4 regions of the Priestia sp. YIM B13551 genome follow, and region 2 is predicted to be linked to each of the others. Evidence: riboswitches for the same ligand, from Rfam matches in the RefSeq annotation. Region 2 holds a riboswitch; each other region holds the start of a gene.
The links. Region 2 has a riboswitch for cobalamin ahead of ACFX4N_RS01375 ((2Fe-2S) ferredoxin domain-containing protein). Riboswitches for the same ligand answer to the same signal wherever they lie in the genome.
Positions count from the first base shown of each region.

Region 1: another riboswitch for cobalamin. It lies ahead of ACFX4N_RS19795 (ribonucleoside-diphosphate reductase subunit alpha); the one in region 2 lies ahead of ACFX4N_RS01375 ((2Fe-2S) ferredoxin domain-containing protein).
Region 3: another riboswitch for cobalamin. It lies ahead of ACFX4N_RS09250 (cobyric acid synthase); the one in region 2 lies ahead of ACFX4N_RS01375 ((2Fe-2S) ferredoxin domain-containing protein).
Region 4: another riboswitch for cobalamin. It lies ahead of nikA (nickel ABC transporter substrate-binding protein); the one in region 2 lies ahead of ACFX4N_RS01375 ((2Fe-2S) ferredoxin domain-containing protein).

Region 1 is NZ_JBHZOX010000004.1:17,195-19,399, reverse strand. It holds gene ACFX4N_RS19795 (ribonucleoside-diphosphate reductase subunit alpha) at 1-877, opposite strand, end outside; cobalamin riboswitch at 1,011-1,196, opposite strand; gene menC (o-succinylbenzoate synthase) at 1,477-2,205, opposite strand, start outside.
Region 2 is NZ_JBHZOX010000001.1:264,863-267,067, reverse strand. It holds gene cobJ (precorrin-3B C(17)-methyltransferase) at 1-593, opposite strand, end outside; gene ACFX4N_RS01375 ((2Fe-2S) ferredoxin domain-containing protein) at 607-987, opposite strand; cobalamin riboswitch at 1,089-1,268, opposite strand; cobalamin riboswitch at 1,387-1,565, opposite strand; gene ACFX4N_RS01370 (hypothetical protein) at 1,712-1,870, opposite strand.
Region 3 is NZ_JBHZOX010000002.1:45,594-47,798, forward strand. It holds gene ACFX4N_RS09250 (cobyric acid synthase) at 1-1,322, opposite strand, end outside; cobalamin riboswitch at 1,415-1,594, opposite strand; gene ACFX4N_RS09255 (YdcF family protein) at 1,742-2,205, shown strand, end outside.
Region 4 is NZ_JBHZOX010000008.1:102,409-104,613, reverse strand. It holds gene ftsZ (cell division protein FtsZ) at 1-813, shown strand, start outside; cobalamin riboswitch at 816-1,007, shown strand; gene nikA (nickel ABC transporter substrate-binding protein) at 1,150-2,205, shown strand, end outside.

The sequences.
Region 1 (2,205 bases), on a different contig from region 2:
GCTGATCGACACTTACAGCCGTATTATTTAGCTGTTTCATCCATGGAATTGTTCCTGATGATACGCCTTTAAAACCTTTTATATCACTTCCTCGGCTTCTAATATGACCGAGGTAGACACCAATTCCGCCTCCATTTTTACTAAGCGTGGCCAAATCTGTATTGCTATCATAAATACCGCGTAAGCTGTCATCAATCGTATCAATAAAGCAGCTAGATAGCTGTCCGTAGCTCTTTCCTGCGTTTGAAAGTGTTGGTGTGGCAACCGTCATATATAGACTAGAAAGCGCCCAGTACGCTTCTTTTACTAATGCTGTTCGATTTTCTTTCTTTTCTTGAGACATCAGCGTCATAGCAATGATAAGAAAACGTTCTTGCGGTAATTCGTATACGCGCTTATCATGTGATGTCGCTAAATAGCGATCTGCTAATGTCAACAATCCAATGTATGTAAATAAACGATCGCGTTCAGGAATAATGACTGAAGCAATTTCATTAATTTCTTCTTCTGTATATGTTTTTAATAGCTGCTTATTATAAATGCCGATTTTTGTTAGTTCTTGAATAAGCTGATAAAACGAACCGTACTTCTCTTTTTTATCGTAACCTCGGTTGTCCGCTGCTTTTCGATATAGTTCGTTTAAGTAGACGTCTGCCGCTACGTACGTCCAATCGGGTTCTTCCATTGAAATACGCTCTAAGGCTGCCAAAATTAGTACGTTTGCAACCTTTTCGTCCGTCATATTTTCCTTTACTGTAACAGTTTGAATAACCTTTTCCTCATACAAAGAAAAATCAAGCTGCGTAAATTCTTTTTTTAAACGTTCAATATATGCAGTTAATTCATGTAGAATTGTAGGCTTTAATGTATTCACCATAAATATGGCTCCTCTCTTCACTTCAAAATAAAAAATCGCTCACCGTACCTCGGTGAGCGAATAGAACGAAGATAGAAGAAGACACTAAGTCTTTTCTCAATCCTCGCTCTACCCTCTCACCTCCCGAAGAAGATAAAACGACATAAAAAAGGCAGGTCTCCTGACTTATGCTTCTTTTTACTTTAAGGCCTTCCCATGATGTTTACTCACAGTGGATCTCCTTATTTCATCAGCATTCACAGTTGCGGGGACAGCTTTGGATTTTCACCAAATTCCCTTTTAAGTCTTTTTATCAGACACCTTTTTCACTGGAAAACACAAAATATAGTATTTTATTATGGATTTCAAAACAACATATTGTGTTATGTTATAAACACATTATATAGGACAACTTAGAAAACTATCAACCTATTTTCAAAAATAATTTTGTTTTTTACGATAAAACTCTTCGACTTTTTTCATCAAACTATTCCATCATAACATGTTTTGACACGCTTGATGGAACAATGTGCTCTTTTTAAAAAATTTGTCCTATTTTTCTACTAAACATTGACAACCTCAATAAAAAAAACCGTTTTTCATAAAAAAACGGTTTTTAATTATTTGTATTCTTTTTCAAATGCTGTGATTGTTTTGATAAACTTTTTATCAATATCGTATCCTATCCCCGGTTTTCCCTTCACCTTTATTACTCCGGCTTCTACCTCTACTTCGGGCTTAATAATATCTTTTTCCCAATAGCGAGACGACGCAGAAATATCACCTGGTATCGTGAAAGAAGGCAGTGTGGCAAGGGCGATATTATGAGCTCGTGAAATCCCTGCTTCTAACATTCCTCCAACCCAAAGTCTTACACCATGCTGGGCGCATAAATCATGAATTTGCTTTGCTACGGACATTCCGCCAACTCGACCGATTTTCACATTGATAATCTTACAGCTTTCTTGTTCAATTGCATGACGTGCATCTTCATAGCTCACAATACTTTCATCTAAGCAAATCGGCGTCTTCATTTGCTTTTGTAACAATCGATGATCAAGGATATCATCAGAACTTAACGGCTGTTCGATCATCATTAAATTCAATTCATCTAGTTTCTTCAATGAATCACTATCGCTTAACGTATAGGCTGAATTGGCATCAGCCATAAGAGGAATGCTTGGAAATTCATCTCGAATTTGTTTCAGTAGCTCATAGTCAGCACCCGGCTTAATTTTCACTTTAAAGCGCTTATAGCCATCTTTCATGTAAGTCTTTATTTGTTCTTTCATTACGGAAATGTCGTTTAAGCCAACTACCACTCCAGCTTCTACAGCAGGCCTTACTCC
Region 2 (2,205 bases):
TTAACAAGACCAACAGGCGTATCAGGGGAACGGTACTTTAATAGAATCCTTTGCGCTTCAACAATTTGTCTTGTTCGTCTTCCGCTTTTTGGGTTGTAAAAAGCCACTACAAAATCTGCTTGTGCAGCTGCTTCAATTCTTTTTTCGATTAGCTCCCAAGGCGTAAGGTGGTCACTTAAACTAATCGTACAAGCATCGTGCATCACGGGCGCTCCAAGGAGAGATGCGCATGAATTAATAGCCGAAATGCCAGGAATTACTTCCATCTCTACGCCCGTTTCTTTTTTCCAGCCTTTTTCAATCAACACTTCATACACAAGGCCTGCCATTCCGTATACTCCTGCATCTCCGCTTGAAATGACAGCTACGGTTTTGCCCGCTTCAGCTTGCTTTACAGCTTCTTGTGCACGGCTTACTTCTTCGGTCATTCCCGTACTAATAATTTGCTGATTCGTTAACAGTCCTTGAATTAGTTCCACATAGGTTTTATAACCGATGATCATATCACTTTCTTGAATGGCTTCTCTTGCTCGCTGTGTAATATGTTCAAAGCTTCCCGGCCCAAATCCAATAACTAACAGTTTACCTTTCATGCTAGCTCCTCCTTTATGCGTTACTTTTTACTTTGTCAATTCCTTCTATGGAGTCACTGTTTTCCGGAGAAACGAAACCATTTTGATCACATTCATAAATAAGCGATTCCTTTATACTGCAGCCTCCTGCTAAATGCTCTTCGACAATTCGGTGAGCCACGGTTTCAGTGACCTGCTTGTACCAATCTCCTGAAGGATACACGATAGCTACAGGAGCATCTTTGCATCGTCCGTTACAGCGAGTACGCGTCGTATGAACCGTTTCATCCAAATCCAGTTCCGTCACTTTATTTCGAATAGCTTGCGTGGCTTCTTCTCCACCTTTTCTCATACAGCTGCTTCCATTACAAATCAATACGTGATGTTTTGTTCCATTTAAGTTCCACGTCGTCACACTCATTCGCTCCTTTACTAAAAAAAGCGCCTCTATCAATGATAGAGGCGCAGAAAATTCAAACTAAGTTTTTGCACTTCCACCTATATCCCGTAGGGTAAGCTTCGCATTAGAAAAAGGCTGGTTTCCTGACTTCGATTCATCACTTGATTGCGCCTTCCCGAATACAGTGGCATATGCAATCAGCTCTTCTTCACAGTGGCGGGTACCGCGCTGGCTTCACACCAGACTTCCCATTTAACGCAATGTGAACATTGCGCACCTTTTTTGCACGATATGTAGTTTTACGCTACGAGAAAAACCCGCTTCGCTAATATGCGAGCGGGTAAAACGTCAGAGTAAGAGTGTGCACGAATGCCACTTTAAGCCAACGTCTCCCTTCCCGCTCCCCGGAGAAATAGAAACTTCACAATAAAGACAGGTCTCCTGACTTGTGTATCATTCTACTTGAGAACCTTCCCGTGATTTTTTCACAGTGGTTATACTCGTTCGTCCACACTTACAGTTGCGGGGACAGTACTGGCATTTCACCAGTTTCCCTATTAAGCCTTCTTGGCATCTTTACTGTTGCTGTTTGATATATATGAACCTTTTAAACTATCAGAATAATAGAAGTAACTACCATATCATAGCGTACATTTTTTTTTATTTCAACTCTATTCTTTTCGGAAGATACAAGTATCTATAAAAAAACAAGAGCATAAAATCAGCTCTTGTTTTTTCATTATATAGCTACTAATGTTAAATGAGGATCATTATAATACACAACTTCTGAAAGAACTTTACAGCCATTTGTTTTGGCAAAAGCTTCTCTCGCCTGCTCTTCAGTTTCAAATTCAAACATTTTCATTTCTTTTCCAGCATATACCGTCAGTACCCACATGAAAAGATTCGCCTCCGATTATTGTAGTGATCGCTATATCCACATTATGCCGAAACCATTTCCTTTTGAAAACCCATTCTACAAAACTTGTCACAAGAAACTTTTAAAAATTTAAAAACATTTTAACTTCTGTAAGTGAACAAAATGTCCAAAAGGTTTAAGCAGTATTATACCTCTTTAAAAAGGTGCTTTTTTAACCAACTGTTGCTTCACTAGTAAAAAAATATATAGTATTTATTAAAAAAAGAAGCCGGACAGCCGGCTTCTTTTTTAGGAAAGGAAAGGACAGACATCACAATCCCGTCCTGCTCTTTGTTTTGCATAAAAATACACTA
Region 3 (2,205 bases), on a different contig from region 2:
TGAAACACATCATGAACATACGTGCCAATGACGTTGTCTTTAACCGTTCCTTCTTTTTCATGCTCTACCACTGCAAAAGCTTCCGTGGTGCTCTTAGAAATCGTCTTTCCCATATGAATTTCGTAGCCTTCAATCGAAACTCTTTCACTTTCTAGCTGGACATACCCAGAAACTCTTTCTGTTTTTTTGCTGGTTGTCATAACGGTTTCCACCGGAAGCAAGCCCAGCCCTTTAATGGATTCAATCCGAGATTCTACTGCATCAGGGTCTGTAATTGTCTCCCCTAGCATTTGATATCCTCCGCAGATGCCAATGACGTGAACGTTCGTTGTGTTCAAAACTTGATTAATGGCTAGAGCCAGGCCGCTTTCTTGTAAAAACTGAGCATCTTCAATCGTATTTTTGCTTCCTGGTAAAACAATTAAATCAGGCGTACCTAATTGCGACGGCTTGGTTACAAGCCTCACGTGACAGTCTTCTTCTAAGCTTAAAGGATCGATGTCTGTAAAATTTGAGATGCGCGGGTACGAGATAACCGCAATATCAATTTCTTTTAACGGATTCACAAGCGTTGAGTAATTTCTAAGTGATAACGAATCTTCCGCGTCAATTTCCACGTTGTTCATATAAGGAATAACTCCTAGAACCGGAACACCCGTGTATTCTTCAAACCACTTCAAACCTGGTTTTAAAAGTTCTAAATCTCCTCGGAATTTATTAATTAACACCCCGATAACTCTAGACTTGTGTTCATCTGGAAGCAATTGAAGAGTACCCACTAGGCTCGCAAAAACTCCTCCTTTATCAATATCTCCTACTAACACAACAGGCGCTTGGGCTATTTTTGCAACGCGCATATTTACGAGTTCCCGATCGTTCAAATTGACTTCAGCAGGACTTCCAGCGCCTTCAATCACAATTCGATCATAATGATTGGCAAGCTCTTTATAAGCTTCCGTGATAACGTTCAAACCTTCATTAAAAAATTCTTGCCGATACTGAAAAGCAAACATATTACGTAGCGGTTTTCCGTGAACGACAATTTGAGATTCATGATCACGAGTTGGTTTAATTAAAATAGGATTCATATTGGTTGTTGCTTCTACTCCAGCTGCTTCTGCTTGAATTCCTTGCGCTCTGCCAATTTCTTTTCCATCCATTGTAATGTATGAATTAAGCGCCATATTTTGCGATTTAAACGGTGCAGTTTGATAGCCGTCTTCTTTAAAAATACGGCAAAATGCTGTAGCAATCATGCTTTTTCCAGCGTCTGAGTGCGTTCCTTGAATCATAAGCGGTTTTCCTTTTTTCACTTTTTCCACTCCCTACCACATAAAAAAACCTTAACTGTAAAAGTCAAGGTTTGGTCATGCGCTCATTAACACATTGTCTTGACTTATTTCTCCCACCGAAAAATAAGGGGTTTTTAAAAGCAGGTCTCCTGGCTTATGCTTCGTTTTACTTCTGCACCCTTCCTAGTTTGACTAGTGGGTCTTTGCAGGTTCATCCACATTTACAGTAGCGGGGGCTGCACCGGATTTACACCGATTTCCCTATTATCCTCCTTAGAGGCACTTTTAAAATCATTTATTCTTTATTGTAACGAATTTTATAACCATTCACAATAACGATTTTCTTCTATTATTATATATTACTGTGCTTATACTTATTTGGGTCTCGTATGCTATAATAACAATTATTTTCCAAACATCTTATGAAATAGCTAGGAAGGTGCTCACAGTTGAAGAAAAAAATGATTTATACCTTTATTGGTTCTCTTGTTCTTTATATAGCAATTATATCTTTTTGTATGTATCAAACTGCTCACAAGCCTGTTCCACAAAACGCAGATTATGTGCTCGTTTTAGGTTCTAAAGTAGATGGTGATCAAATGTCTCCTAGTTTAAAAGAACGAGTAAAGACGGCCTTATCTTATTTACAAGCACATCAACAAACAAAAGTTATCGTAACGGGCGGAAAAGGATCCGATGAAGAAATATCTGAAGCAGAGGCAGCCTATCGTTTTCTGCGGAAAGAAGGAATTAAAAAGAATCGAATTATAAAAGAAGATCAGTCAACTTCTACTTTTGAGAATTTTACTTTTACTAAACAGAAAGTTGATATTCAACACAAAAAAGTCGTGCTTGTTAGCAGTGATTTTCATTTATTTCGCGCCTCTATTATTGCCAAACGTCAAGGCTTTGA
Region 4 (2,205 bases), on a different contig from region 2:
TTAACGCGAGGATTAGGTGCAGGAGCTAATCCAGAAGTGGGAAGAGAAGCAGCCGAAGAAAGCAGAGAACAAATTCAAGAAGTACTGCAAGGCGCAGATATGGTATTCGTAACAGCTGGTATGGGCGGAGGAACCGGTACTGGAGCAGCTCCGGTTATTGCCCAAATTGCCCGTGAACTAAATGCTTTAACAATTGGAGTAGTCACTCGCCCGTTCAAGTTTGAAGGAAATAAACGTACGAAGCAAGCAGTAGGCGGTATTACTGCGATGAATGAATCGGTAGATACCCTTATTGTGATTCCAAACGACCGCTTGCTTGAAATTGTCGATAAAAAGACGCCTATGCTTGAAGCATTCCGTGAAGCAGATAATGTTCTTCGCCAAGGTATTCAAGGTATTTCAGATTTAATCGCTGTTCCGGGGCTGATTAACCTTGACTTTGCTGATGTAAAAACAATCATGTCTAATCAAGGATTTGCGCTTATGGGTATCGGACGAGCTTCCGGATCAGACCGGGCAATTGAAGCAGCGAAAAAAGCGATTTCTAGTCCGCTGCTAGATGCATCGATTGATGGAGCAAGAGGCGTGCTGTTGAACATTACGAGCGGCAGCAGCTTGAGTCTTTACGAAGTACAGGAAGCAGCAGATATTGTCACGTCTGCTTCTGATCAGGACTTAAATATGATTTTTGGGTCCGTGATCAATGAAGATTTAAAGGACGAAATGATGGTAACCGTTATTGCCACTGGATTTGATGATGAAGATGTTTCACCATCAGCTTCTACTTCTAGAGTTTCAAGAGCACGCTACTAAATTAAATAACCAGCTTTTATGGTGGCAATTGTTTTTCAATTGCCTTAAAAGGGAATCCGGTGCAAATCCGGAGCGGTCCCGCCACTGTAACAAGGAGCCTTATGTCAAAAAAGCCACTGTCTATTTAGAGACGGGAAGGCGGTATAAGGCAGTGACTTGAAGCCAGGAGACCTGCCATAAATCGCAGCACACAATAACCTACGAGGATAGGGAGGTGTTTTGGCAGAACCAAAAATAGGATAAACAAGGGATACGTTTATCTGAATTTGTTGTGAAGACAAGCACTTCTTTTTAGAAGTGCTTTTTTGTGTATTAAAATAGAAGGTGGAAAAATCAATGATAAATAATAAAAAACTCGTATCTATGATATTTCTTGTGTTACTTTGCCTCACTGCTTGCGCTCCTAATGAAGAGAGCATAAGTATAAAAGAAAGAAAGAAAACGGATAAAAGTGTGACGTTTTTATTTAATTTTACATCTGCAACGCTTGATCCTCATACGGATGATAATTATACAGCAGTTCGTGCGGGAGTAGGGGAGACGCTTGTTAAAATCAGCAATGATTTAAAAATAAAGCCCTGGCTTGCTGAAAAGTGGGAAACGAAAGATAACGGTCTTACGTGGACATTTACGATAAGAAAGAACATTACGTTTCAAAATGGCAAAGCGCTAGATGCAAATGCCGTTAAGTCTTCTCTTCAAAGAACGATAGATCAAAGCTATGCGATGAAAAACGCTTTAAATATTAAAGAAATGAAAGCGAACGGTCATGCGCTGACAATTACATTAAAAGAACCAATGCCTAAATTTCCTTCTGAGTTAGTGCATCCAAACACAGCTATTATAGATGTTGATGTTTCTAGTATAGCTAAGAAGCCCATTGGCACAGGGCCATTTCACGTTTTGACTTTCGATCAAGGAAATCAAGTGAAGTTAGAAAGATATGAACATTATTGGAATGGGAAAGTAAAATTGAAAAATGCGATCTTTGCATTTAACGAAGATGCTAATGCGCGAGTTGCGGCTCTTCAGTCCGGGACAGCCGATATTATTTATCGCCCGCCTTTAGAAAGCTTGAGCACTTTACAAGCGAATTCGTCTTTCAAAGTAAGTGGAGTACCTAGTGTGCGTACTCATTTATTGCTTTATAATCAAACCAATGACGCATTAAAAGACGAAACTGTAAGAAAAGCTATCGATACCTTACTGAACCGGAAAGAAATTGTCAGCAGCATAATGAACAATCAAGCGGCAGCGGCTCGAGGTCCATTTTTACCCCAATTTCCTTTTGCTGATAATACTGCTAGTGAGACAAAAGGAATAGCATATGCTAAAAAATATTTAGAGAAAGCAGGCTATCAACTCAAAAATGGCAAAGTAATCAAAAATGGA